DNA from 2 places in the Maricaulis maris genome. Region 1 is predicted to be linked to the other one. Evidence: predicted binding sites of a transcription regulator. Region 1 holds the regulator's gene; the other holds the start of a gene.

Evidence for each region. The regulator HrcA, encoded in region 1, represses chaperone genes, less so after heat shock. The targets are predictions, from matches to a motif close to GTTAGCANTCNNNNNNNNNGANTGCTAAC.
Region 2: a site for HrcA is predicted at 13,038-13,066, ahead of AAA969_RS02985 (co-chaperone GroES). Genes of this name have one in related genera too.

What each region holds. Positions count from the first base shown of each region.
Region 1 is NZ_AP027270.1:3,059,673-3,074,325, reverse strand. It holds gene gshB (glutathione synthase) at 1-171, opposite strand, end outside; gene AAA969_RS14720 (BON domain-containing protein) at 171-863, opposite strand; gene AAA969_RS14715 (YraN family protein) at 970-1,353, opposite strand; gene rsmI (16S rRNA (cytidine(1402)-2'-O)-methyltransferase) at 1,350-2,252, opposite strand; gene AAA969_RS14705 (penicillin-binding protein activator) at 2,251-3,600, shown strand; gene hemW (radical SAM family heme chaperone HemW) at 3,605-4,774, opposite strand; gene rdgB (RdgB/HAM1 family non-canonical purine NTP pyrophosphatase) at 4,771-5,364, opposite strand; gene AAA969_RS14690 (DUF2975 domain-containing protein) at 5,746-6,300, shown strand; gene AAA969_RS14685 (helix-turn-helix domain-containing protein) at 6,314-6,538, shown strand; gene rph (ribonuclease PH) at 6,711-7,427, opposite strand; gene hrcA (heat-inducible transcriptional repressor HrcA) at 7,561-8,652, shown strand; gene grpE (nucleotide exchange factor GrpE) at 8,660-9,289, shown strand; gene AAA969_RS14665 (FMN-binding glutamate synthase family protein) at 9,400-10,920, shown strand; gene AAA969_RS14660 (YMGG-like glycine zipper-containing protein) at 10,939-11,286, opposite strand; gene AAA969_RS14655 (alpha-ketoglutarate-dependent dioxygenase AlkB) at 11,436-12,074, opposite strand; gene dnaK (molecular chaperone DnaK) at 12,421-14,331, shown strand; gene AAA969_RS14645 (FkbM family methyltransferase) at 14,389-14,653, shown strand, end outside.
Region 2 is NZ_AP027270.1:658,035-672,687, forward strand. It holds gene AAA969_RS02940 (TonB-dependent receptor) at 1-1,854, shown strand, start outside; gene AAA969_RS02945 (OmpW/AlkL family protein) at 1,976-2,596, shown strand; gene AAA969_RS02950 (SapC family protein) at 2,748-3,533, shown strand; gene AAA969_RS02955 (protein-disulfide reductase DsbD family protein) at 3,701-5,815, shown strand; gene AAA969_RS02960 (hypothetical protein) at 5,812-6,288, opposite strand; gene hisS (histidine--tRNA ligase) at 6,471-7,952, shown strand; gene AAA969_RS02970 (hypothetical protein) at 8,239-9,384, opposite strand; gene AAA969_RS02975 (glycoside hydrolase family 3 protein) at 9,592-10,701, shown strand; gene groL (chaperonin GroEL) at 10,993-12,645, opposite strand; gene AAA969_RS02985 (co-chaperone GroES) at 12,696-12,983, opposite strand; gene katG (catalase/peroxidase HPI) at 13,267-14,653, opposite strand, start outside.

The sequences.
Region 1 (14,653 bases):
CGGTCTCGCGCGCGCAAGAATGCGGCCTTCCTGCCAGGCCAGCTGGTCCGGATGATAGACAAACAACTCGGCGCCGCGCGCCTGCGCCTCTTCCATCAGGGCGAAGGTTGTGTCGGCATCAACATTCACCGTCTCGATCGGGTCCATCTGGACCGCAACGCGCCATGTCATCATCGTGTCTCCGGTCCACCCAGCAATTGCGGACCGGAGTTAGGGGACCCGCTGCCGGAATCAACCCCGGGATTGGCCTCGCCCGCACACGCTTCTGCCCGTCGCTCACCGCGAGCCGGGAGATTGGTCGGAACGCCGGAGATACGCACATAGGAGACGACATCCCAGACGCCCTCGACCAGGCTGGCATGCGCGCTGGCGCGTTCGAGTTCACCGCGATTGCGCGCGACGCCGAGCAGATAGACGCGTCCATTGTGCGTTTCGACGTTGAAATTGATGGATCGCACGGCGCGGTCAGAAATCAGGCGACCATTTACCCGGGCCGTGATTTCGGCGTCGCGGGTCCGGTCGCGAAATCCGGGATCGCCTCCGATCTCGATTTCGTTGGCAACATTGCGGACGGCGACGGACGACCAGGCGAGGCATTCCGCCATCAGCCGATCATCCTCCCGCGGAACCCGGCCCGTCAGCAAGGCGATCCCTTCGGTGACCTCGACGTCGACACCATTCATCGCAAAGCCTTCGGAGCGCAGCATCGCCGACTTGATCGAGACGGAGGCATTGGTGTCGTCAAGCTGACGACCGATGGAGCGTTCCTCCTGCACCGAGCCGACCGTATTGCAGGCCGCGGGTATCAGTGCGGCGCAGCTGACCAGCAATGCCGTTGAGAGAGAGGAAAGACGGTCGGCCATGCTCGATACTCCTGTCGAATCGCCCGGGCCCCAGCTTAGGCATTTGCAGCGGTGCTACCATGACAAGTCGCGGCCCATCGGCCAAGCCGGAACGATCATCCGGCAATCAGAGCAGGTCGCGCGCACGGTCGCCGGGGATCCACGCGGCACGACGGTGCTGCGGCCAGCGCCCCGGGACCACCAGAACCAGGTCATAGCGCAAGTGCAGGTCGTGCAGGGCGGGTCGCGAGGCCCGCCAGATCGACGCAGCCCGGGTAATCCGGCCACGTTGACGCGGACCGATGGAGTCGAGCGCCCCCTCGATGGTCGACCTCGCCTTGACCTCGATGAAAACCAGGTACTCCCCGCGCCGCGCGACCAGGTCAATCTCTCCGGCGGCCGTTCGGGCCCGATGGTCGAGCACGCGATAACCCTTCAGGGTTAGCCAGGCGATGGCCAGCCACTCGGCCCAGCGACCGCGGGCCTCGGCCTGCCGCCGCGCCCGGGTCACGGCGCCTTGTCTCCGCCTTTCAGGGAAAGCGCGCGAGCGTAGACATCGCGGCGTGGCCAGCCGGACGCCTCGGCGACGTGGCTGGCGGCTTCCTTGACCCGCATGTCCTCGAGCGCTGCCCGCAGGGCTGCATCGATCCGTCCGACATCCCAGTCGTCAGCGGCGGGCGGCCCGACCACAATCACCACCTCGCCCCGCGGCGGGCCGGCCTCGGCATAGTGCGCAGCCAGTTCCGCCAGGGAGCCGCGGCGAGCCTCCTCGTGCATCTTGGTCAGCTCGCGGCAAACCGCGGCAGAACGGTCCCCGAGTATCTTGTGCAGGCTGGCCATCATCGCCGGCAGGCGAGAGACGCCTTCATAGAAAACGAGACTCCCCGGAATATGGCGGAAGGGCTCGAGCCAGGCCTCTCGCGGGCCGGTTTTCTGCGGCGGAAAGCCGGCAAAGGTGAAGCAGTCGGTTGGCAGGCCGGCGATGGCGAGGGCTGCCAGCACAGCCGAGGCGCCAGGTATGGCGATCACAGGAATATCGGCGGCGATGGCATCGCGGGCCAGCTTGTAACCCGGGTCCGACACCAGCGGGGTCCCGGCATCGGAGACCAGGGCAACCCGGGCGCCTGCGGCGAGGTCGGCCAGAATGCCGGGCCGGACGCGCTCGCCATTGTGATCATGATAGGCCGTCAATTCGACCTTCAGGCCGTAAGCATCCAGAAGGCGGCGGGTGACCCTCGTATCCTCCGCAAGGACGCGATCGGCCTGGGCGAGAACGTCGAGCGCGCGCAAGGTAATGTCCCGCAGATTGCCGATAGGGGTGGAAACCAGATAAAGGCCCGGCCCGAGTGCTTGCCCCTTGCGGCCGTGGCGGATAGCTTCGGCTAGAATTTCCCGGGATGTTTCCGTCATGCTTTCAGTCTTCTATTCACGCATTGCTCCGTCGATCGACACATTGGCACAAAGCCGGGCGCTGCGCTGCCTCGCTGTCATCTCGCTGGTCGGGACGCTGGCCGCCTGTGGAACAACCGCGCCGCCGCCCAGCCTGCCCGTTGTCACGCCGCCGGAGCCGGTGATTGAAACGCCGGTGGTCGAGACACCCGAGCCGGTCGAAGAGCTGGTCGCGACAGGCCTGGTTCCGCCCCACATGGCAGATCGCGAGCTGGCGCGGGTTGCCATTTTGCTGCCCTTCTCGGCCGACAATTCAAGTGCTCGCTCGGAAGCCTTGCGGCTTCTGCACTCGGCCGAGCTGGCGCTGTTCGAGCGCGGCAGCGGCAACCTCCTGATGATCCCGAAGGACACGCAAGGCACGCCGCAGGGCGCCCGTGACGCGGCTCAGGCCGCAGTCGAGGATGGTGCAGACATCATCATCGGCCCGCTCTTCGGACCTGCCGTCACGGCCGCCAGCCAGGTCGCCCGCCAGGCCGGAATCCCGATCATTGCCTTCACAACCGATACGACGGTGGCTGGCGATGGCGTCTATCTGATGAGCTTCCCGCCCGAAATCGAAGTGGCCCGGATCGTCGAATATGCAACCCGCCAGGGCGTCGAGCGCTTTGCCTATCTGGGACCGCAGAACCGCTACGGCATGGCTGTGTACTCGGCCCTTCAGGACAATGCCGCCCTCACCGGCGGCTCGGTCGCCGCCGAAAGCTTCTACACCGGCGACGTGGAAGCCATGGCCCGCGCCTCGGCGCGCCTCGCCGAGGGTGTTTTCGAGCCCCTGACGCCCGAAGAGGCCGACGAACTGCGCCGCGAGACCTGGGTCCCGGATCCTGAAGCGCCATTCCAGGCGGTCATCCTGCCTGAGGGCGGCACACGCCTGCGGGCACTTGGACCGTTGCTGATTTCCCAGGCTGTCGATCCGCTGGTCGTACGCTTCCTCGGCACCGGCCTGTGGAACGATCCCGACCTGCTGCGCGAGCCCGCCCTTCTGGGTGGCTGGTTCGCCGGCCCCGACCTTGATGCCCGGACGGCCTTCGAAACCGCCTATCGGGCGAGCTATGGCAATGACCCGTCCCGCATTGCCAGCCTGGCTTATGACGCAATGAGTCTGGCCGCCCATCTGGATGGCGGCGAACGTGGCTTCAGCCGTGAGGCAATCGAGGAAGACCAGGGCTTCATGGGCGCTGATGGCCTGTTCCGCTTCCGCGAGAGCGGGCTCATCGAGCGTGGCCTGGCGATCTACGAAATGCGCTCACGCGGCCTGCGCGAAATCGAGCCGGCACCGCTGACATTCGAGCCCGTGGACGCCTTCTAGGCGATCAGGGCAGGATTTCCCGGGTCACCCGGTCGGCGAGGAGCCGACCGGCGCTGGTCAAGGCAATCCGCGTTCCCGCACGGACAAGAAAACCGTCGTCAATCATGCGCTCCACCGCAGCCTTGTCGGGCTGCAGGCCCGTGGCCGACTCGAGATGGCGAAGGTCGAGCCCGTCGATGACGCGAAGGCCAAGAAAGGCGCGCTCGATCATGTCGTCGAGCGGCGACAGCGTTTCGGTGTCCTCTGCCGACAGGCCCGACCCTGTAGCCGATACCGCATCAATATAGGCGCCGGGTCGACGGCAGGCCGTAGTGGCGACACGTCCGCCAGCGGTGGCACGGCCCAACCGTCCATGCGCGCCCGGGCCAACCCCGATCCAGTCACCGCCTTCCCAATAGATCCGGTTGTGGACCGACCGGTCTGCAGGTGTGCGGGCGTGATTGGAGACTTCATAGGCCGGAAAACCGGCAGCATCGCACAAGTCCTGGGTCGCCTCATAAAGGTCCGCAGCACTGTCGCCATCAACAGCGAGGGTCTCACCTCGCTCGGTCCGCTTTCCAAAAGCCGTGCCCGGCTCAATGGTCAGCTGGTAGGCCGAGACATGGCCGGCGCCGGAGGCCAGGGCCCGCTTCAGCTCTGCCGACCAGGCCGCGACGTCCTGACCGGACTGGGCGTAGATCATGTCCACCGAGACACGAGGGAAAGCCGCCAGCGCGGTATCGATCGCCGCGAGGGACTGATCACCGTCATGATCACGCCCCAGCGTTGCCAGCACAGCATCATCGAAGCTCTGCACGCCGAGAGAGAGGCGTTGAACGCCGGCCGCTGCGATCCCGGCAAACCGCGCCTGATCACCCGGATTGGCTTCCAGCCCGATCTCGGCGTCCTCTGCCAACCCCCAGAGTCGGTCTGCGGTCTCGATCACCCGACCGATCCAGTCCGGGCGCATGAGCGACGGCGTGCCGCCGCCGAAATGGAGGCTGGCCAGGGATCGCGCGCCGCTCTTTTCCCGCCAGTCCGTCATGTCCGACAGGATCGCCGCGAGCAGGGCGTCGTCATCGCCCCGGGCGCGATAGACGTTGAAATCGCAATAGGGACAGATGCGACTGCAATACGGCCAGTGCAGATAGAGTCCCAACGCCTCGCCGAGTGATGTGCGGGGCGCGACGGTCACGGCTTGAACTCGGTCGCGATCATGGTGTCGAGCGCGCGAGCCCGATGGCTGAGCGCGCGCTTCTCGGTGGCGGTCATTTCACCGAAAGTCCGCACATGACCGTGCGGCTGAAAGATCGGGTCATAGCCAAACCCTTCCGGCCCACGCGGCGGCCAGACGATGTCGCCAGCGACCTCTCCCTCAAAGAAGACAATCTCTTGCCCGGGGCGGGCGAGTGCGATCGTACAGACGAACCGCGCCGTTCGATCAGATGCGCCCTTGTCAGCGAGCTCATCCTGGACCCGTTGCATGGCCCGGCCGAAATCCCGTGGCTCGCCAGCCCAGCGGGCGGAATAAATCCCCGGAGCTCCGCCCAGCGCATCCACGGACAGGCCGGAGTCATCAGCGAGGCAGGGCAGGCCGGTCGCCTCGCAGGCCGCCCTCGCCTTCAGCGCGGCATTACCGCGGAATGTCGTTTCGGTTTCATCGGGTTCAGGCAGATCGAGGTCGCGGGCGCTTTTCAGGGCCACCCCGAATGGTGCGAGAATTTGCTCCATCTCCTTGATCTTGCCTGCATTATGGCTGGCGAGAACCCAGGTTTCATGACCCATTTCAGCCTCCATCAGTCGCATTTCATATCGCCTTTCGAAAAATTTATATCGAAAAACGATATTTTTCGCTTGCGCCTGCCGATCTTTCTGTTTATCGATAAACAACAAGGACGGGAAACGTCGTCCGAACAACATGAATGACAACGGTAATTGGTCAGATACAAGACAAAGGAAACAGTGAAATGGTCAGGTCCAACAATGCAGGCATCCAGATGATCGGCTCGATCGTCATCAACCTGGTGCTTCTGGTCTCCGTCGCCGCCGGCGCGTTTTACGCCATTGCCCCGGTTGCGGCATGATGGAAAAAGTCGCGTGAGGCTCGACAGGCCCGGCAAGGGTCTGTGAGCCTCACGTGCGACGCCTAACAGGGAAGGGGCGGGTATGAAGACTCTGGGAAGCGGATCACTGGCATCCGTTTTGAAGGTGGTGCTGGACATCGTCTGGTATCTCGCCTGGGCTCTTCTCGGCTTCGCTGCTCTGGTCCTGCTCGCAACAGGCGCGACGCTGGTGATGGACTGGCTGGGCTATTCGCCGGGCTTCGTCACCGACTTGCTGGGCGCAATCCGCAATCTGGGCTGGGTTTACCCCATTCTCGTGGCCGAAATCATCGCCGGCCTGGTAGTCATTGATCGACTGCGCCGGATCTTCGCCACGCTGATCGCGGGCGACCCGTTCGTACCGGAGAATGCCGGTCATTTGCGGGTGATCGCGATCGCAATTGCCGCCTACCAGATCCTGCGCCATGTCACACAAGGCGCCGTTGCGATGATCCTGACACTGCTGGACATGGATAATCCGGTGGTTGGCGGGCTTGAATTGAGCACAGCGGGCAATATTGATTTAGGAGCCTGGTTCGCCGTAGCGGCGCTTTTGGTTCTGGCGGAAGTCTTCCGCGAAGGCGCGCGGATGCGCCAAGAACAAAAACTGACGATTTAGGGAGACGCTCACCATGCCAATTCGCGTCACTCTTGATCGCATGCTGCTCGAGCGCCGGATGTCGCTGACCGAACTGTGCGACCGCGTCGGCATCACCATGGCCAACCTGTCCATTCTCAAGACCGGCAAGGCCAAGGCCGTCCGCTTCTCGACCCTGGAAGCGCTGTGCCGCGAACTGGGTTGCCAGCCTGGCGACCTGTTGAGTTTCGATGATGAGGACGAAGACGCGACCGAATAGGTCAGCGCGTCGTCCGCAAGACCGCCGGCCCTTGTGCCGACGGGACAGACGGTGGGGGTGGGCCTGCACGGTTGCCCCTTCCCAAAGAGGCCGTGCGGGCCGTTTCCAGCCCCCCAGCGCGCCCCCGCCGTCTGTTCTTTAATTCACCCGGCTTGGCGCAACAGTGCAAGCTTTAACGCTGCAGCGCTGCCAGTTGCGCCTTGCAAAGGTCCACGACACCAGCCTTGGCCAGTGCGAACAGCAGGTCAAAATCGGTTTCCGGGATCGGCTTGTCCTCGGCGGTCGCCTGGATTTCCACAATGCCGCCCGTGTCCGTCAGAACGAAATTGGCATCGGCCTCAGCGCGTCGGTCTTCCTCGTATTCAAGATCGAGACGGGTTTCGCCGTCGATGACACCGCACGAGATCGCGGCCAGTTGGCCGTGGACCGGATCCCGCTTCAGAAGGCCTTCCTCGATCAGATAGCCGGTAGCCTGCTTGAGGGCGACCCAAGCGCCGGTGATCGCCGCCGTACGGGTGCCGCCATCGGCTTGCAGGACATCACAGTCGATCGTGATCTGGCGCTCGCCGAGGGCCTTGAGATCGACAACGGCGCGCAGGGAGCGACCAATCAGGCGCTGGATCTCCTGGGTCCGACCCGACTGCTTGCCGGCTGTCGCCTCACGGCGCGAGCGGGTGTGTGTGGCGCGCGGCAACATGCCGTACTCCGCCGTCACCCAGCCCTTGCCGCCGCCGCGCAGCCACGGCGGCACGTTCTCCTCGATGCTCGCGGTGCACAGCACATGGGTTCCGCCGAACCGGGCCAGGCAAGAGCCCTCCGCATAGACCGAGGTACCGGCTTCCAGGCTGATTTCCCGCATCGCATCGCGGGCGCGTCCATTCGGTCTCATATTCGTCTCCGGGCTTCGTATTGCTTCGCCACCGCTCCTAGCGGCGTTGCCGGATCGCTTCAAGCGCGCAGGCTTCAGCCGGATTGCGGTCGGCGATTGGCAAAGCGGATTGAACCGGACCGCCGGGCCTATTATCTCAACACTCATGTCACCGACCCCGCCGCAATCAGCCCTCGCCGCCCTCGACGACCGGATGCGCACGATCTTTCGCGAGATCGTCGAGGCCTATCTGCGGTCCGGCGACCCGGTCGGCTCGCGGACCCTGTCACAGAGCGGCAACCTCTACCTGTCCCCGGCCTCGATCCGCAACACCATGGCGGACCTCGCCGATCTCGGCCTTCTCAGCGCCCCGCACGCCAGCGCCGGTCGCATGCCGACCCATGCCGGTCTGCGCCTGTTCGTGGATGGCCTGCTGCAGATTGGCGAACTGTCAGCCGATGAACGCCAGGCGATCGAGGGGCAGGTCTCCATGTCAGGCCGCTCGACCCAGGACCTCCTGACCGAAGCGACCTCCCTGCTCGGCGGCCTGTCCGGTGGCGCCGGTCTGGTGGTGACGCAGAAACGGGAAGCCCCGCTGCGCCATGTCGAATTTGTACCGCTCTCCGTGGTCGAGATGCTGGCAGTCCTCGTGTTCGAGGATGGCAGTGTCGAAAACCGCCTCATGCGCACGCCGGACGGCATCCCGCCGGCGGCGCTCATCGAGGCCGGCAACTACCTTTCCACACGCCTGAAGGGCCGCACACTCAGCGACGCCCGCAAGGCGATCGAGCTGGAGATCGCGGAACGTCGCTCGGCGCTGGACGGTGCAGCCGAGAGCCTGGTCAAGCAAGGACTGGCGGACTGGAGCGGCGGCCAGGGGCAGGAGCGCTCACTGATCGTGCGCGGCCAGTCGCGGCTTCTGGAAAGCCTCGATGCTGCCGGCGACCTGGAGCGCATCCGCCGGCTGTTCGAGGATATCGAGCGCAAGGAGGAGCTGATCACCCTGCTCGACAAGGCGCGCGACGGTCAGGGCGTACGCCTGTTCATCGGCGCCGAGAACCCGCTTTTCAGTCTGTCGGGTTCCAGTGTGATTGTGGCTCCCTATATGAATGCCGACCAGGAAATCATCGGGGCTCTGGGTGTAATTGGCCCCACCCGTTTGAACTATGCCCGTGTTATTCCACTGGTCGACTACACCGCCCGTGTGGTCGGACAGATCCTGGATGGCGCGCGATCGCGAGAGTGAAGACAAAATGAGCGACACAGAGAACAAGCCGCACGACGAAACCGAAGCCCCGCAGGACGACACCGTCCAGCCAGAGGACGAGGCGCAGAGCGAAGCGACCCCGGAAGCCGAGACCGAACTCGATCCGGTTCTCAAGCTGACGGCGGAACTGGATTCCATGCGCGACAAGCTGCTGCGCGCGCTCGCCGAAGCCGAGAATACCCGCCGCCGCGCCGAACGCGACGTCGCGGACGCCCGTAGCTATGCCGTGTCCAGCTTTGCCAAGGACATGCTCGACGTGTCCGACAACCTGTCCCGGGCTGTCGGCGCCTTTGATGAGGCGGCCCTTGCGGACGTGCCGGATGGGGTCAGGAACCTGATCGACGGTGTTGCCATGACCGAGAAGGCCATGGTGTCGAAAATGGAACGCCACGGCGTGCGCAAGGTCGACCCGCAACCGGGCGATACCTTCGACCCTCACAAACACCAGGCCGTCGCCCAAATCCCGTCGGATCAGGCGGCCGGCAAGATCGCCGCGGTCATGCAGACCGGCTTCGTGATCGCCGATCGTACCCTGCGAGCGGCCATGGTCGCCGTCTCTTCCGGACCGGCCGCAGGCAGCGCGGATAGCGGTGGCTCCGTCGACGTGAAGGCCTGACACGGCCCTCACAGCTCATCACACGTGCGGCAAGGGCCCCAGTGAAGGCTCGCATCAAGGTCCAAGCCGGGCCATGATGACCTCTGTACGTGCAGGAGAGCGCTATGACGATGTTACCGGGATGGGCGATGGATGCGATGAGCATCCTCACGCAGGTCTTCATACTGGCTGTCGGACTGGCCGTTCTCATCAGCCTGTTCCTGGTTGCGGCCGATATGGCCCAGACCCGCGATGCCATTCGCCGCAATTACCCGCTATTCGGCCGTTTCCGCTCGCTCTTCTCCACGCTGGGGGAATTCTTCCGACAGTATTTCTTCGCGATGGACCGCGAGGAATTGCCGTTCAACCGGGCCGAGCGTGACTGGGTCTACCGCTCTTCAGAGGGCAAGGGTGACACGATCCCGTTCGGGTCCACCAAACCGATGGACAAGCCGGGCACGGCGATTTTCGTGAACTGCCCCTTTCCGTTGCTGGATGACCACGCGGCCGACAGCGAAGTCATGCGGATCGGTCCGCATGCCCGAACCCCCTACGACGCGCCGTCTTTCTTCAATATTTCCGGCATGAGCTATGGCGCCCTGTCCAAACCGGCCGTGCGCGCCCTGTCGCGGGGCGCTGCCAAGGCCGGCATCTGGATGAATACCGGCGAGGGTGGACTATCGCCGATGCACCTCGAGGGCGGATGCGACATCGTCTTCCAGATCGGCACGGCCAAATACGGTGTCCGCAATGACGAAGGCGGGCTGTCCGATGAAAAGCTCCGCCAGCTGGCCGCCCACGAACAGGTTCGCATGTTCGAACTCAAGCTCTCGCAGGGGGCCAAGCCCGGCAAGGGTGGGATCCTGCCAGCCGAGAAAGTGACCAGGGAAATCGCGGCCATTCGCGGCATTCCGGTCGGTCAGGCCTCGATTTCCCCGAACCGTCACCCGGAATTCGATGATATCGGCGGTCTGCTCGACATGGTCGCCCACATCCGCGAGGTCACCGGCAAGCCGGTCGGCTGCAAGGCCGTTATCGGTGCCTATGGATGGATCGAGGAGCTTTGCCTTGAAATCACCAAACGCGGCCCCGAGAGCGCGCCGGACTTCTTCACCATCGACAGCGGAGATGGCGGTACCGGAGCCGCGCCAATGGCCCTGATGGACAATGTCGGCCTGACAATCCGGGAGAGCCTGCCAATCGTGGTGAGTATTCTCGAACGCTACGGGCTCAAGGGGCGGATCCGGGTCGTGGCCTCGGGCAAGCTGCTTATTCCGGGCGCCGTCGCCTGGGCCCTTGCCGCCGGTGCTGACTTCATCCAGTGCGGCCGCGGTTTCATGTTCTCACTGGGCTGCATCCAGGCCCTCAAATGCCACAAGAACACCTGTCCGACCGGGGTCACGACGCACAAGAAATCCCTGCAGCGCGGCCTCGTCGTGAAGGACAAGGCCGAGCGGGTTGCCGAATATGCAAGGACCATCCGCAAACAGGTCGAGATGATCGCCCATTCCTGCGGCGTTCCGGAACCCCGACGGCTTGGCCGCAAGCATGTCCGGATCGTTCAGGCCAATGGCCGCTCCCTCCCCATGACCGCGATGAACTTCATGCCGGATGACGAGGGAAACCTGGGCGAGACACAAGGGCAGGCCTGATCACCCGGCGCTCCGGACCTAGCAGCTGCGGCGATCACCATTTCGCCAATAGGTGCAGCCGTCCCGGCTGTTGACATAGTATTCGCGACCCGCGCGATTGTCATAGTAGAGCTCGGACTGGCTATTATCATTGCCGGTCCAGCGACAGCCACCGTCTTCGCGGCAGCCGGTATAGGCCCCGGCAGCCGCACCGACGACACCGCCGATAATCGCACCTGTCTGGGCATCACCGGAGCCGGTATTATTGCCGATGACTGCGCCAGCCGCAGCACCGATCGCGCCACCGGCAGCGGCGTTGCGGGTCGTCGCGCTACAGGCGGTGAGACCAAAAACTGCGATGGCGGAGACAAGGAGCAGGGTTTTCATGATGAAAACCTCCATGCAAATTCACCACGGACAGACCCCGAGGGCCGTTCGGGCGAATGATTGCAAGATGACACACAGGTCATGTTCCGGACATGGCGCCCGCATTGCAATCCGGCAATCAAGTTCCGCCGGCCTTCAAGAAAGATCGCCTAGGGCAGCCTGACCCGACGCATGGTCAAATTGATCCGGCCACCTCCCGGGAACCGTTCGTCATCAAGCAAAGTCGAGGTTCCGGGATAGATACGGTCAACCCCGTGGTAGCAGCGCCGCGCCGCGCCACCGAGCACGATCACATCGCCGGAGGACACCACCATCGACGCGGTTTTGCCGCCCCGCTTTGGTCCGCCAATTCGAAACCGCGCCTTGTCGCCGAGCGAGATCGAGATCACGGCGGCATCTGTCGCCTCCTCGTCCCAGTCGATATGCATCCCCATTTTGCAGCCGGGCGCATACCAGTTGACCAGGCAGGCTTCAGCCGCGGCCGGATAGTCAGCCAGCTCCTGCCAGAGCTCGCTGAGCAGCGGCGGCATTGCGGGCCAGGGCTCGCCCGTCTCCGGGTGGAGCGGCTCGTAGCGATACCCTTTTTCCTTGTCGGTCACCCAGCCCAGCGATCCGAAGTTGGTCATGGTCACCGAGAGAGGCTGTCCGGTCCGCGGCATGGTCGGCCGCCAGAAGGGAGCCGCCTGCCGCGCTGAGACCACCGCGTCGATCAATCCGGCCTGCTCAGTCCGGGACAGGCGGCCGGGCAGGAGACGAAAGCCCTCGGGCATCGAAAAAACATCGCTCATGGCCACAAGATGGGGCGACCGGTCCGTGCTGACCAGCCGATCCGTGCGATCCGTCTGCAAACCAATCAAGCGAATGCCCGGCACCCCACACCGCCTGAATCATATCAAATACGTATGGCGCACATGCGATACGCCTGAGACAGGCCTTGCGCTCCCCGTCGCGCCTCCCTAAATCGCCCTCAAGCGCAGGGTTTGACCCTGTGGATTGAACCAAAGCCGGTGTCGGCACACCGGTATCATCAATGACGATCCCGAAGGGGACGGTCATCGGGGTGCAAGGTGCTTCTTCTGGAGGCCGTGCATTCGCCGGGCCTGTCCCGCTTGGAAAAAAACGGAGAGACGATCAATGAGCAAGGTCATCGGCATCGACCTGGGTACGACCAATTCCTGTGTGGCAGTCATGGAAAACGGCCAGGCAAAGGTCATCGAGAATTCCGAAGGTGTACGGACCACACCGTCCGTTGTTGCCTTCACCGAGGATGGCGAGCGCCTGATCGGCCAGCCGGCGAAACGCCAGGCCGTCACCAACCCGGACTTCACCTTCTTTGCCATCAAGCGCCTGATCGGCCGCATGATGGACGACCCGACGGTCAAGAAGGACATCGACATGGTGCCCTACAAGATCGTCCCCTCGGACAGCAATGACGCGTGGGTCCAGGGTCGCGACAAGAAGTACTCCCCGTCCGAAATCTCGGCCTTCACCCTCCAGAAGATGAAGGAAACGGCGGAAAGCTATCTCGGCGAGAAGGTCGAGAAAGCCGTGATCACCGTTCCGGCCTATTTCGACGACGCCCAGCGCCAGGCCACCAAGGATGCCGGCAAGATCGCCGGCCTGGAAGTCCTGCGCATCATCAACGAGCCGACTGCGGCAGCGCTCGCCTACGGCCTCGACAAGGGTGAGAACAAGACCATCGCCGTGTTCGACCTCGGCGGCGGTACCTTCGACGTGTCCGTGCTGGAAATCGGCGACGGCGTGTTCGAGGTGAAGGCGACCAATGGTGACACCTTCCTCGGCGGTGAAGACTTCGACATGCGCATCGTCCAATACCTCGCGGACGAGTTCAAAAAAGAAAACGGCATCGACCTCAAGACCGACAAGCTGGCTCTCCAGCGCCTGAAGGAAGAAGCCGAGAAGGCCAAGAAGGAACTGTCTTCGGCCACCTCCTATGAAGTGAACCTGCCCTTCATCACGGCCGACGCGTCGGGCCCGAAACACCTCAACATCAAGCTGTCCCGCGCCAAGCTGGAAGCCCTGGTCGAGGATCTGGTCAAGCGCACGCTCGAGCCCTGCAAGAAGGCGCTCAAGGATGCCGGTCTCAGCCCGTCCGACATTGACGACATCGTTCTCGTCGGCGGCATGACCCGCATGCCCAAGGTCCAGGAAGCCGTGAAAGGCTTCTTCGGAAAGGATCCGCACAAGGGTGTGAACCCGGATGAAGTCGTCGCCATGGGTGCAGCCATCCAGGCCGGCGTTCTCCAGGGTGATGTGAAAGACGTTCTGCTGCTCGACGTGACCCCGCTTTCGCTGGGCATCGAGACGCTGGGCGGTGTCTTCACCCGCCTGATCGATCGCAATACGACGATCCCGACCAAGAAGTCGCAGACCTTCTCGACCGCGGACGACAACCAGACGGCGGTGACCATCCGCGTGTCACAGGGCGAACGCGAGATGGCTGCCGACAACAAGCTGCTCGGCCAGTTCGACCTGGTCGGCATTCCGCCGGCACCGCGGGGCCTGCCGCAGATCGAGGTCACCTTCGACATCGACGCCAACGGCATCGTCAACGTGTCTGCCAAGGACAAGGCGACCGGCAAGGAGCAGGTCATCCGTATCCAGGCGTCCGGCGGTCTGTCGGACGATGACATCGAACAGATGGTCAAGGACGCCGAGGCCAATGCCGACGCCGACAAGAAGAAGAAGGAACTCGTCGAGGCCCGCAATGGCGCCGAAGCGATGGTCCACCAGACCGAAAAGCAGCTCGAAGAGTTCGGCGACAAGGTGCCGGGCGCGGACAAGGATGCCATCGAGGCCGCCCTGAACGAGCTGAAAGAGGTCAAGGATGGCGAGGACCTTGAAGCCATTCAGCAGAAGACCCAGGCGCTTGTCCAAGCGGCGATGAAGCTGGGTGAAGCCATGTATGCGGCCCAGCAGACCGAAGCCGCTGAAGGCGATGCCAAGGCTGACGCTGAAGGCGATGATGACGTGGTCGACGCGGAATTCTCCGAAGTCGACGACGACAAGAAAAAAGACGCGTAAGGTCCGGTTTTTGCCGGGAGAGCTCCAGGCTCTCCCGGCTCAGCCCTGAGCCCCGCGATGACCCGTCCCGATCCCCTGACTGCTCCGTTCGGAGCGTTCTCGCTTTCGCCTCTGGCAGAGCACTTTCGTCGATTGCCATCGGCCATGCCGGGCGATGCGCTGCGTCGCGGGGCGGAATCCGTTGTGCGCCGGGCCCTGATGTCGGGTGGTCGCGAGATCGCCGACATCGAGGTCTTCCCCGGCCAGTACGCGCGGGTCCACCTGCGGGACAATCGCTGCGAGAAACGCGTCTTTGCGGGATCGAAGAGTTGGGACAGCGCCG
Region 2 (14,653 bases), 2.4 Mb from region 1:
GTCATTCGTGGCCTCGGCGCTGACCGGGTCCGGGTTCTGGTCAATGGCGTCGGCCTGATCGACGCCTCGACGAATTCACCCGACCATGCCGTAGCCTCCGAGGCGCTTGAGGCGGAAAGCGTGGAGATCCTGCGCGGTCCTGCGGCCATTGCCTATGGCGGCGGTGCCATCGGCGGGGTCGTCAACGTGATTGACGGACGCATTCCCGATGCGCGCGCCGAGGACGGGCTGGAAGGCCGCTTCTATGGCTCGATGACCTCGGTCGATGAAGGCGAGACGGCGGCGGCGCGCGTCCGCTTCAATGCCGGCGAGTTCGTGATCAACCTGGAAGGGCTGATGCGGACGGCCCAGCCCTATGACATTCCGGGTTACGCCGAGTCCGACATCTTACGCCTCTTCGAGGAGGCCGAGGAAGAGCACCATGATGATCATGATGATGACGACCATGACGAAGATCACGAGGAGGAGCATCCCTACGGGACGGTCGAGAATTCCGGCCTCGACTTCTCCTCGGCCTCGGCGGGTATTTCCTGGGTTGGCGAGAACGGCTTCTTCGGCGTCGCGGTCAAGCAATCGAATGCGCTCTACGGCATCCCGGGCGGCCATGATCATGGCGAGCACGAGGACGAGGATCATGATGAGGATCACGACGACGATCACGATCATGAGGAACACGATCATGGCGATGTTCGCATTGATCTCGAGCAGACCCGCTTCGATGTGCGCGGCGAGTGGCGCAATCTGGGTGAGCATATCGACCGCGTGAGATTCTCCTTCGGCACGGGCAGCTATGAGCATGTCGAGCTGGAAGGCGATGAAGTCGGCACCCGTTTCACCAATGATGGCTGGGAGGGCCGCGTCGAGGCGCGCCACGCCCCGATCAATCTGTGGGGCGGGACCTGGGAAGGCGCGGCCGGTCTGCAGGCCTTCAATCGCGATTTCGAGGCGGCCGGCGAGGAAGCCTATGTGCCGCCGTCTGAAACCGCCGACTGGGGCCTCTTCTTTGTCGAGCGCTGGGACTCCGATGACTGGGGTCTGGAGGGCGGTCTGCGGGTTGAGCAGCGCGATCTCGATACGCCGACCGACAGCCGCAGCTTCGATACGTTCAGCGTTTCCGGCTCGGTCTTCGTGCGCCCGGCGCGTGACACCTTCCTCGCGCTGACCCTGTCGTCGGCGGAGCGGGCACCGACCGATGTCGAGCTTTTCGCCGACGGTCCGCATGCCGCCACGCGCTCCTATGAGCAGGGCGATGCGAACCTGGACGTCGAACGCGCGGTCTCCGCTGAACTGACGGCACGGACCGCGTTCGCGGACTGGTCACTGGAAGCCTCGATCTTCCGGGCCGACTATGACGGCTTTATCGCCGCCTATGCCACCGGCGCCGAGGAAGATGGCCTGCCGGCCTTTGCCTACAGCCAGGACGATGTGGTCCTGTCCGGCTTCGAGGGGCGCCTGGAAGGCCCGCTCGGATCGCTTGGCGGCTGGGACTTCGACGGCGAACTGACCGGTGAATATGTCCAGGCAAGCCTCGACGCTGGCGGGGACCTGCCGCGCCTGCCGCCGCTGTCACTGACGGGCGGCGTGACGGCCTCACGCGGTGGTCACGACCTCCATGTTGAAGTCGAATGGGCGGATGTACAGAACGACACGGCGGCCTTCGAGTTCAAGACCCAGTCCTATGTTCTGGTCAACGCCCGCTGGACCTTCGAGCCCTTCGAGGCGCGTGACCTGCGGGTGATCCTGGAAGGCCGCAATCTGACCGACCAGGAAGCGCGTCTGCATACGTCTGTCCTGAAGGACCAGGTGCCGTTGCCGGGCCGGAATTTCCGGGCGGCCCTCGTCCTCGACTTCTAGCCAGCCGGCCGCGACAGCCTGCCGCGCGGCAGGCTGTCGCGCGGCGAAACGCGCACTGCCCTGCGCCAGCGGATGGGTCCAGAAAGTCCCTAGAATTTTTAGGGACGAAAGGATCAATCCCATGAAACGCCTGTATCTCACCGCTGCCCTTGTCGCGCTGGTCGCGGCCGCGCCCGCCTCGGCCGAGAGCGGTGACTGGCTGGTACGCCTGCGCGGCATCAATGTGGCGCCGAATGAATCGGCCGACATCGCCACGATCGGCGGCGACGTTGATATCGACACCTCGATCGTGCCGGAACTGGACATCACCTGGTTCGTGCAGGACCAGTGGGCGCTGGAGCTCATCCTCGGTGTCACGCCACATGACGTGATGGCCGTCGGCACCAGCCTTGGTGATGTCGATCTGGGCGATGTCACCCTGCTGCCGCCAACCCTGACGCTGCAATATCATTTCAATCCGGATGGCCAGGTCCGCCCCTATGTTGGCGCTGGCGTGAACTACACCCACTTCTTTGACGAGAACCTGCCGGCGGGGTCTGCCCTGACCTCCATCGACTATGATGCCAGCTTTGGTCTGGCCGCGCAGGCCGGTGTCGACTTTGCGCTCGATGAGGACTGGTTCGTCAATGTCGACGTCAAATACATCGATATCGACACCGACGTGACCATCAATGGTGCGATTGCCGCTGCCGTGCAGATCGACCCCGTGGTCTTCGGCCTCGGAATCGGACGCCGTTTCTAGAACTGTCCGCTTGAATCAAGGAGAATGCCGGTCCGCGACTGCGACCGGCATTTTTCTTGCGTGGCCGTGCTGGAACAGGTCTGCTCCGGTGCGTTGCCGGGTTTGGCCAGATCGGTTATCCAAAGCGCAACGAACTTAAGGGGTTTTTATCATGGTCGACGCCGCCGCCACCGAGCCGCGCCTTACCGGGACTGTTCCGCTCTACAAGAATGTGGAACCGCTCAATCGTCAAAAGCATGCCGGTTACGGCGTGAACACGGTTTCGCAGCCGTTCAACTTCCTGAAAGACTGGCATTTCGTGCCGGCCATCAGTGCCGAGTTCTCGTTCGCCTGCGGCAGTTATCCGATCATCTTCCTCGGCGAGAAGAAGATGCCGATCCTGGTGATGGGCCTGCGTCAGGGTTCCAATGTCTTCGTCACCGAAGACGGCCAGTTCGACAGCGAACATTACATTCCGGCCTATGTCCGTCGCTACCCCTTCGTCAGCGCGGCCAATCCGAATGACCAGCCGTCGACGGTCTGCGTTGACCTGGATGCGGAGTTTGTGGTCAGCGAGAAGCCGGAGCGTCCCTTCTTCGACGACAAGGGCGAGCCGACCGAATACACCCAGCAAGCGATCGACTTCGTGTCGGCTTTCGAGAACGACGCCCGCACGACCGAGGCTTTCGTCGAGCGCCTGATCGCGATGGACCTGCTGGAAAAGAAAGACGTCAAGGTCTCCAATCCCCAGGATCCGGAAAACCCGGTCACGGTTGCGGAATACTGGGGCGTTTCGGCTGAAAAGTTTGATGCCCTTCCGGCTGAGAAGCTGAAGGAAATGCAAGGCAATGGTGATCTCGGTGCGATCATTTCGCACATGATTTCGCTGCAGCGCTGGGAGCGTATCCTGCGCCGCACGTCGAACGTGGCGAACGCCCAGGCACCTGCCCAAGCCTGATCATCTGCCTGATCCTGTCTGTGAACGGCCGCACCGCTCTGGTGCGGCCGTTTGCATATGCGATCACAGTTGCGACATTGCGGTGCGAGGTCGGTCGACGCTGGCGAAAAAGCGACTATATCCCACCGGTAGACGCCGATCCCGACTGTTTTCCAAGAGGTAATTGAATGCGCGCTCTGAGCGGATTTCTCTCCCTGATCGTCCTGACCGGCCTGGCGGCGCTTGCGCCGGCCTCAGCCCAGTCATCCTGGTCCGCAGGAGAGCCGATTATCGAGGCGGAGCTGCTCTCCGAGCAGTCCGTCGCCGCGCCGGGCGACAGCTTCCATCTTGGCCTTCACCAGATCATGCCAGAGGGCTGGCACACCTATTGGCGCAACCCCGGTGACAATGGTCTGCCGGTCGAAATCGAGTGGGACCTGCCGGCCGGTGTGCAGATCGGTGATGTGGTCTGGCCGACCCCGATCGAGCTGCCGCTCACCGACATGATCATGGATTATGGCTACAAGGATGAGATCGTCCTGCCGATGCCGATCACGGTCGCGGCGGACTATGTCGGCGACACGGTCGAGATCACGGGTGATGCCACCTGGCTGGTCTGCGAAGATATCTGCGTCCCCGAGGAGCGCACCCTGTCCCTGACGCTGCCGGTGGCGGCGAGCGGTGAGCAGGACGAGGCTGGCTACTGGTACATCCGCACAGCGCTGGACAGCGTCCCGCAGCCGGATGACGCAATTGCCGCCTCATACGCGGTTGAGGGGGGCCGGGTGATCCTCGAGCTGAGCGGCCCGGCCTTTGCCGATCCGGCTGCCATTACAGGGCTGCGCTTCTTCCCTTACGAGACCGGGGTCATCCGCAATGCCGGCCTTCAGACGCTGAGGGCGGGTGAGGGCTCGACCCTCGTCTTGCTTGAGCCGGGTTATGCCGCCAATGCGGCGCAAGCGGGCGGGCTTGATGGCGTTGTTGCCTGGGAAAACACCGGTGGCGGTGAGCGCCGCGCCATTGTCGTCGAAGCCGCACCGGGCGGCGGTGGCTATGGACTTGAGCCGCTTGCCGGGGCGCCGTCTCCGGCCTCCGCACCGGTCGGTATCCTCGGCCTGATCCTGCTCGCCTTTGGCGGCGGCCTGATCCTCAACCTGATGCCCTGCGTTTTCCCGGTGCTGTCCATCAAGGTCCTCAAATTCGTCCAGGTCGCCCATTCCGATGCCGGTGCGGTGCGGACCCAGGGTGTGTTCTTCCTGGTCGGGGTTCTGGTCAGCTTTGTCGGTCTGGCCGGTGCCCTCGTTATCCTGCGCGAAGTCGGCCTGCCGGTTGGCTGGGGCTTCCAGCTGCAGGTGCCGATCGTGGTCGCCAGCCTGGCCTTGCTGCTGTTTGCCATCGGGCTGAACCTGCTGGGCGTGTTCGAGGTTGGCACACGGCTGATGGGTCTGGGCTCCGGACTGGCTGACAAGCCGGGCTGGAAAGGCGCTTTCTTCACAGGCGTGCTCGCCGTCGTCGTGGCGGCCCCTTGCGTTGGCCCCCTGGCCGCCGGCGCGCTCGGGCTGGCCCTGACCCAGCCTGTGCCGGTGGTGCTTCTGGTTGCCGGTTCCATGGGTCTTGGCCTGGCGGCACCGTTCGTGATGTTCGCGGTGTTCCCGAGCCTGTTGCGTTTCCTGCCCAAGCCGGGCGGCTGGATGGTCACCTTCAAGCAGTTTCTTGCCTTCCCGATGTTTGCCTCGGTCGTGTGGCTGAGCTGGGTGCTGGCGATCCAGTCCGGTCCGACCGGCCTGCTCTTCCTCGGCGCCGCCATGCTGGCCCTGTCCTTCGCGGTCTGGGCGCACGGCCAGGGCCATCGGATCTGGTCGGTTATCGCCATCATTGCCCTTGCGCTCGGTGTCCTGAGCGTCGTCGCCATCGCGCGGCTTCCCGCAGCCACCGGTGGCCCGGACATGGCGGTCGGTGAAGAGGAATGGTCGCGTGAGCGTGTCGCCGAATTGCAGGCGATGGGGCAGCCGGTCTTCGTCGATGTGACGGCGGCCTGGTGCGTGACCTGCCAGATCAACAAGCTCACCGTGCTCAATACCGACACCGTCAAGGATGCCTTTGACAGTCTGGGTGTTGTCAGCATGCGGGCCGACTGGACCAATCGCAACGAGACGATCGGCGCGCTGATCAGCGAGCACGGCCAGGCGGGTGTTCCGCTCTATCTGATGTATCCGGCCTCGGGCGGCGCGCCGCGCGTCCTGCCGACGGTTCTGACCACGGGTGGTTTCGTCGACCAGCTCGAATGGGCGGCGGCGAACTAGCCCCCTGACAGGGCCGGGCAGCTTGCCGGCAGCTCAACACCGCTGAGATCGGTATCGCTGTCGACGGCGGGAGCGATATTGCTGGCGTCAGACATCAGGGCGGCGAGGTCGGCATAGATATGGGCTTGTTCGGCGGCGGTTTCGGCGGCGTTCAGGGCTTCCAGCCTCGATGTCGCATCGGCCGACATGCCGCGGAAGATACAACGCAGGTCGATGGGGCCACCGGCCTCGTCTATGCGGCGACTCATCAACAGGGCCTCGACGGAAAATTGTTCCAGCTCGAACGATAGCGGATCCTCGATATCGAGCGGGGTCGCGGGGGCTGCCGGGCGCCTGGCGGCTTCCTGCGAGCGGGCCCGGGCGGTCTCGCCAATCGCGGCGGCGAAGGCGGCGAAGTCACTGCCCGGCCCGGCCTGGGCGGCAGCGGGGGCCAGCAGCGTGGCGGCGATCGCGGCGAAGAGGGCGGATTTCATGGCAGGCTCCCGGTCAGTCTCAGCCTGTTCTAGCAGTAACGCCTTGATTTCCGGTGAATCGACCGGCATCTCCCCTTGCGGTGTGCGTGTGCGGGTTCACAGGGCCTGTCTGCTCGTGGAAAACACCGCCTGACATGGGCTTGTCCGCGCCGGCGGAGAGGCCAACCAGATCGGAGATCGTGATGAGCGCCAAGAAACCCTTTCGACCCAAGGCCCGTCGTCCGCGCGGCTTTGAAGACCGCAGCGGCTCTGTCCTGCGGGTCGAGCGCCATCTCGTCGAGACCGCCAGTCGGATCTATGACGACTGGGGTTTCGAACCGCTTCAGACCTCGGCCTTTGAATACGCCGACGCGCTCGGCAAGTTCCTGCCCGACGAGGAGCGTCCCAATGAGGGCGTGTTCGCGCTCGAGGATGATGACGGGCAGTGGCTGTCGCTGCGCTATGATCACACCGCGCCGCTCGCCCGCTTCGTGGCCGAGAACTTCCAGGACCTGAACAAGCCCTACCGGCGCTACCAGGCCGGCGATGTCTGGCGCAATGAAAAGCCGGGCCCGGGCCGCTTCCGGCAGTTTGTCCAGTGCGATGCTGACACGGTCGGTGCCGCCGGTGCCGCAGCGGATGCCGAGATGATCGCGCTCGCTGCCGATGTGATGCGCGCGGTTGGTCTGGCCGATGGCGATTATGTGGTGCGGGTCAATGACCGGCGCATTCTCGACGGTGTGCTGGAAACGATCGGTGCGGCCGACCCGGAGCGCCGCATGCGTGTGCTACGCGCTGCCGACAAGCTGGATCGGCTCGGTCGCGACGGCGTGGCCCTGCTTCTCGGCGGCGGCCGTAAGGACGAGTCGGGCGACTTCACCGAGGGCGCCGGGCTGGATACCGCCGGAATCGATACCGTTCTAGGCTTCCTCGACGCTGGTGGCGGCAGCCGGAGCGATGTCATCGGGCGCCTTGAGCCGCTGATCGGGACCTCCGACACCGGCAAGGCCGGGCTCGCCGCGCTGGCCGAGATCGACGCGGTGCTGACCGCGATCGGGGTCGATGTCGACCGCGCCCTGTTCGACCCGTCCGTGGTGCGCGGCCTTGGCTATTACACCGGGCCCGTCTTCGAAGCCGAGCTGCTGGCCCAGGCCAGCTATGACGACGGCTCGCCGATCCAGTTCGGATCGGTTGGCGGCGGCGGTCGCTATGATGACCTGGTGTCGCGCTTCACCGGCCAGGCTGTGCCGGCGACCGGTTTCTCCTTCGGCGTCAGCCGCTTTGCCGCCGCCCTGTCGGCCCTGGGCCTGACCGGCTCGGTCGAGGAGAAGCCGCTGGTTCTCGTGGTCGCCAGCGAGAAGGATCGTTCGGCGGACTATCTGGCCATGGCCCGCGAGCTGCGCGCGGCCGGTTTCCGGGCCGAGGCCTTTGTCGGCTCCGGCAATATGGGAAAGCAGATGAAATACGCCGATCGTCGCGGTGCCGCGGCGGCCGTCATCGTCGGCTCGAATGAGCGCGAGGAAGGTCTGGTGACGATCAAGGACCTCAAGCTCGGTGCCCGCCTGGCCGCCGATATCAGTGACAACAAGCAGTGGCGCGAGGAGCAGCCGGCGCAGGAAACTGTCGCCCGGACCGACTGGCTCCGCGCGGTCTCGGCGCTGGTCGAGCGCCACCGGGCAGGCTGAAAAAACGAGGCCATGGCGGACCTTGTCCCCAGCTCTCCGGATTATGGGGGTTGACGTAACCGGGTGCCCACGTCAACGTCAGACTCGGAACTGGGCCTGACCGCTTGGTTCTTTGGCGCTTCGGGGAGGAGGCGTCCTTTATCGACCAACCGTTATCTCGGGGCTGGCCATTGCCAGCCCCTTTTTTTTGTCCGGTGGCGGACCGGCCGCTCAAAACCGGAGGCCAGACAAGAAAAGGGCGGCCCGCTTGTGCCGGACCGCCCCGTTTCGCCGCATCAGGCGAGGATCAGTCGTCCTTGTCTTCGGATGTGTATTCGAGGATCACGACGCGCTGGCCATCATCGAGGTCGATTACGCGCCGTCCTTCGGTGCGCTGGATGCGTTCGACGCGGACATTGCGGCGAACGTCGCGGTCATCGGTGCTGCCTTCGAGCCGGCCACCGGAGAGGCGGTCGACCTCGAGCCGGTTCAGCCACTCGACGAGGTCATCGCCGGTCTGCTCTTCACCATCAATCCAGACCCGTTGACGGCCATCGCTGTCCTCGACCCGGATGTCGCGGGCGTCGCTATCGCCGAGCAATTGGTGAAGGCGTTCGGTATCGGCGTGGATCATCGCGGCATGCTCGCGCTCGGCCCGCGCCGCGTCGCGTTCGGCGTGTGCCCGGTCGCGCTCGGCATGAGCCCTGTCCCGTACCCTCTCGCGGGCGATTTCCCGCTCGGCCCGGGCCATCTCACGGGCCGCGTGCTGGATCTCGACGCGCACGCGGCGACGGTCGTCATCGGTCTCAGCGCGGTTGTCGCGCAGCTCGCGGCGAACCTCGTCCATGGCAGCCCGCATCTCGGCTCGCGCGCTTTCGAGTTCTGCGCGAACCTCGGCCTGCTCCTCGGCGCTCAACTCGTCCCAGTCACGCGACTGCAGGACGCGGTCTTCGTCGAGACCTTCCAGCGCGAGCGTCAGCGACTGAAGGACGCCATGGCCAACCCCGTCGATATCAAGCTCGATCGCCATGTCGGCGAGATGGTTTTCCATCTCGGCCAGATGCTGGGCGCGCTCGGCCATGTGGACCTCGAATTCGCGCTCCATGCGGACCCGGCGACCCTCGACGACCCGGACCTCATCACCCTCGATGATCACCACACTATTCGGTGAAACTTCGACTGCATCGCCGTCAATGAGCACCGTCCCGTCGACGATCTCGATCTCCTGGTCATCAATGCGGATGACCGAGCGTTCCCCGTCGCGGTCGATATGGATGGTGCGATCGCCATTGGCGCCGCGAATCTCCACGATCTGGCCGTCATCGCCCATGAACATGGCATCACTGTCGGCCGAGACATGAACCCGGGTCCGGCTGACCCCGTCATCGTCCAGCGCAAAGGCCGCGGCCCCGGTCACGGCGAGCGCGGCACCCGCAAGCAAAAACTTCTTCATCGCATCTATCCCTCTTCGATGTGGCACCACCCTGGCGGCCCGCGCCTTACGGCGTCCCTGTTTGCGGCTAAATTTTTTGTCACGCCCCGTGTGGTTCCGAGCCGATCCGGACCGCTCTCCGACTGTGTCTTTCGGCGCGACAGGCTTGCCAGCCGCCGGAGCGGTGCCCATTCTCGCAGGCTGTACAGTGAGTGACGGAAGCGGATCATGGATCGACGACGCGTCTTGCAATCGGGTATCGCCGCCACACTGGTGGCGGCGACCGGCTCCCGGGTGACTGCCCTGTCCGAGACCGTTGTCGAGCGGCCGCTGGCCGAGCGCGTCGGCGACATGCTGCTGATGGGCTTTATCGGCTCGCATAACGAGACCGAAGGCGCCGACATTATCGACGCCCACCTGGCGGCGAAGCGGATCGGCGGCGTGCTGTTCCTGCGCCACAATGTCCGCTCCCGCGAGGGCGCCGAAGGTTCGGCGGCGCGCTTCCGGGCGACCCGCCCCGACGCCTGGATGGCGATCGACCAGGAGGGCGGGCTGGTCCAGCGCCTGTCGCGCGACCTCGGTTATACCCATATCCCGCGGGCCATGGAGATCGCCGCGGCGCGCTCGCCGCAAGGCGCGGGCGAGCTTTACCGGCTCGGCGCGGCAGAGTTTCACGCCGCCGGTTTCAACATGAATCTGGCCCCCGTCGCCGATCTGCATGACCCCGAGAATGCCGTGATCGGACGTCATGGCCGCGCCTATGGCAGTGACGGCGATACCATTGCCGCCTATGCCGGCGCCTTCATCGACGCCTTCGAGGGCGAGGGTATCGCCTGCGCGATCAAGCATTTCCCCGGCCATGGCCGGTCCCGCGGTGACAGTCATGACGGCTTCGTCGATATCTCCGACACCTGGAGCGAAGCCGAACTGGCGCCCTTCCGCGAGCTGATCGACCAGGGCCGGGGCCATCTGATGATGGGGGGGCATCTGACCAATCGCCAGCTCGATCCGAGCGGCGAACCGGTGACCTTCTCGAAGCCCGTTCTCGACGATCTGCTGCGCGGACAGCTCGGCTTCACCGGCGTGGTGATGACCGATGATCTCGACATGGGCGCGATCCGCAATAATTACAGCCAGCGCGAAGCCGTGCTGCGCTCGATCGAGGCCGGCAATGACATGATCATGCTGTCCAATTCGGCCGCGCCCGACGCCGAACTGCCGCAACGCATTGTCGGCTGGGTCGAGGCCGCCATCGCCGAGGGCCGCCTGACCGAGCACCGCATCAACCAGTCGGTCGCCCGACTGGCTGTGCTGAAGGCGCGGGTCGGGCTGGGCTAGTCCGCCGCGCCGGCCGTCCCGCGGGCGCGTCTTTTCTTTCCCACAGCGTGGGGAGGGGGACCGCGAAGCGGTGCAGGGGTGACGCCGAAGGCGGCATGGGTCCATCCGTGTCAGGGTCCTTCCTCGCTACGCTCGGACCCCATCGACCCGCCGCTGCGCGTCGGCCCACTTCCCCACGTGCGGGGAAGAAACGCGTGGCAGCTCGGTTGTGCACCAACTCCGGGATACCAAAGAAAAGGGCCGCCCCATCGGGACGGCCCTCTCTTTTAGTCGGTCAGGTGACCGGCATGATTACATCATGCCGCCCATGCCACCCATTCCGCCCATGCCGCCCATGTCGGGCATGCCGCCGGCGCTGTCGTCCTTCGGTGCGTCGGCCACGGCAGCTTCCGTGGTGATCAGCAGCGAAGCGACAGAAGCCGCGTCCTGAAGCGCGGTACGGACGACCTTGGCCGGGTCGATGACGCCGAACTCGAGCATGTCGCCATACTCTTCGGTCTGGGCGTTGAAGCCGAAGGTCGGGGAGGCGTTTTCCATCACCTTGCCGACCACGATCGAGCCTTCGACACCGGAGTTGGTGGCTATCTGACGGATCGGGGACTGCAGGGCGCGGGCGATGATCGCGATGCCTTGCGTCTGGTCAGGGTTGTCACCCTTCAGACCGGCCAGCTTGGCTGAGGCCTTCAGGAGGGCAACACCGCCGCCCGGGACAATGCCTTCTTCCACCGCAGCGCGGGTGGCGTTGAGGGCGTCGTCGACGCGGTCCTTCTTTTCTTTCACTTCGATCTCGGTGGCGCCGCCAACCTTGATCACCGCAACACCGCCGGCCAGCTTGGCGAGGCGTTCCTGCAGCTTCTCGCGGTCATACTCCGAGGTGGTTTCCTCGGACTGACGGCGGATCTGGTTCACGCGGGCTTCGATCTGGGCCTTGTCACCCACACCGTCGACGATCGTGGTGTCGTCCTTGGTGATGTTGACGCGCTTGGCCGAGCCGAGCATGTCGAGCGTGACGGTTTCCAGCTTGATGCCGAGGTCTTCGGAGATGACCTGGCCGCCGGTCAGGATGGCGAGGTCTTCCAGCATCGCCTTGCGACGATCGCCGAAGCCCGGGGCCTTGACGGCAGCGATTTTCAGGCCGCCACGCAGCTTGTTGACCACGAGGGTGGCCAGGGCTTCGCCTTCAACGTCTTCCGCGATGATCAGCAGCGGGCGCGAGGATTGGACGACAGCTTCCAGGATCGGCAGCATCGGCTGCAGCGAGGTCAGCTTCTTTTCGAAGAGCAGGATGTAGGGCTCTTCCAGCTCGGCCTGCATCTTGTCGGCGTCAGTGATGAAGTAGGGCGACAGGTAACCGCGGTCGAACTGCATGCCTTCCACGACGTCGAGCTCGGTTTCGAGGGATTTGGCTTCCTCGACCGTGATGACGCCTTCCTTGCCGACCTTGTCCATGGCCTTGGCGATCATGTCGCCGATTTCCTTCTCGCCATTGGCGGAGATGGTGCCGACCTGGGCAACTTCAGCGGAGTCTTTCACCGGGGTGGAGCTGGCCTTGATGTCTTCCATGACGAGGGCAACGGCCTTGTCGATGCCGCGCTTCAGGTCCATCGGGTTCATGCCGGCCGCAACCGACTTCATGCCTTCGCGGACGATGGACTGGGCCAGGACCGTGGCGGTCGTGGTGCCGTCACCGGCGACGTCATTGGTCTTCGAGGCCACTTCGCGCAGCATTTGAGCGCCCATGTTCTCGAACTTGTCGCTGAGCTCGATTTCCTTGGCGACGGAGACGCCGTCCTTGGTGGTGCGCGGTGCGCCGAAGGATTTCTCGATGACCACGTTGCGGCCCTTGGGACCGAGCGTGACCTTGACAGCGTTGGCGAGGATATCGACGCCGCGCAGCATGCGTTCACGCGCGTCGGAGCCGAAAAGTACGTCTTTGGCAGCCATTGGATTATATCCGTTCTTCTAGTTGAGGGTGTTCAGATCGGCGGTGGCGGTTACGCCATCACGCCGAGAATGTCGGACTCTTTCATGATCAGCAGCTCGACACCGTCAACGGTGACTTCGGTGCCGGACCATTTGCCGAAAAGGATGCGATCGCCGGCCTTGACGTCGAGCGGACGCACTGAGCCGTCTTCCTTGATCGCGCCGCCGCCGATTGCGACGACTTCGCCTTCCTGCGGCTTTTCCTTGGCCGTATCCGGGATGATGATCCCGCCCTTGGTCGTGGACTCTTCTTCGACGCGCTTTACCAGCACGCGATCGTGCAGAGGACGAAAAGTCATCTTTGTCTATCTCCAAACAGAGGACTGAAGGTTTCTGGCACTCGGCCAAGGCGATTTAGCACTCACCCTGACCGACTGCTAACAGAGCGGGAGATAAGAGGCAGTGGGGCGGGCGTCAAGAGGTCCGTGATGCGATTTCTGACACGCCCAGCATTCCGCGGCTTCACACCGGGCCCGGGGGCTGAAGCAGCGAAAAGGAAACGGGCCGCCCCGGTCTGGGGCGACCCGTCCTGTTGGCGTCATTCGGCCGGATGATCAGGCCGGATGCGGTCTTGAGTCCAGGCTAGAGGTCGAAGCGGTCGAGTTGCATGACCTTGGTCCAGGCGTCGATGAAATCGGCGACGAAGCGGTCCTCGCCATCACCAAAGGCATAGACTTCGGCCACGGCCCGCAATTCGGCGTTGGAGCCGAAGACGAGGTCGACCTCGGTCGCGGTCCAGGTGACGTCGCCGGTCTGACGATTGACGCCTTCATAGACATATTCCGCATCGGTCGGCTGCCAGCGGGTCGACATGTCGAGCAGGTTGACGAAGAAGTCATTGCTCAACGTGCCCGGACGGTCGGTGAAGACGCCATGGGCGCCGCCGCCCGTATTGGCGTCCAGGGCGCGCAGGCCACCAATCAGCACCGTCATCTCCGGAACCGTCAGCGACAGCAGGTCAGCTCGGTCGACCATGCGTGCGGCCGGCCCGCGGCTATGATCATCGCCGAGATAGTTGCGGAAAGCGTCGGCATGCGGCTCAAGCAGGGCAAAGCTCTCGGTATCGGTCTGCGCGGCGCTGGCATCGGTGCGACCCGGGGCGAAGGGGACGGCGACATCATGCCCGGCCTCGGAGGCGGCCTGCTCGATGGCTGCGGCACCGCCGAGCACGATCAGGTCGGCCAGCGAGATCCGCGTGCCGTCGGTCTGTGCGTCGTTGAAATCGCCCTGGATCTGTTCCAGCGACGCGAGGACTGTCGCGATTTCCTCGGGGTTGTTGACCGCCCAGCTGTTCTGGGGTGCCAGCCGCAGGCGACCGCCATTGGCGCCGCCGCGCATGTCGGTGTCACGGAAGGAGGCGGCGGCCGCCCAGGCCGTGCGCACCAGCTGAGGAACCGTCAGGCCGGAGCCGAGGATGTCGGACTTGAGGCGCTCGATGTCGCCGTCATCGACGAGCGGATGATCAACCGCCGGTACCGGATCCTGCCACAGCAGCTCGACCGCCGGAACATCGGCCCCGAGATAGCGGGCCCGCGGACCCATGTCGCGGTGGGTCAGCTTGAACCAGGCGCGGGCGAAGGCCGCCTCGAACTCTTCCGGATTCTCGAGAAAGCGGGTCGAAATCTCGCGGAAAGCGGGATCTTCGCGCATGGCAAGGTCGGTGGTGAACATGATCGGTGTTTCGAACTCGCCTGGCGTGTGGGCGTCCGGAACGATCATCGCCGCCTCGATGTCGGCAGGGACCCACTGGATGGCGCCGGCCGGGCTGCGTGTCTGCACCCATTCGAAATTGTACAGGTTCTGCAGATACTGGTGGGTCCAGCGCGTTGGGGCCGAGGTCCAGGCGCCTTCGAGGCCGGAGGTGACCGTGTCAGCGCCGTTCCCGGTGCCGCAGGAGTTTTCCCAGCCCAGGCCCTGGGCCTCGACGCCGGCAGCGGCCGGCTCCGGTCCGGTGCATTCATTCGGGTCG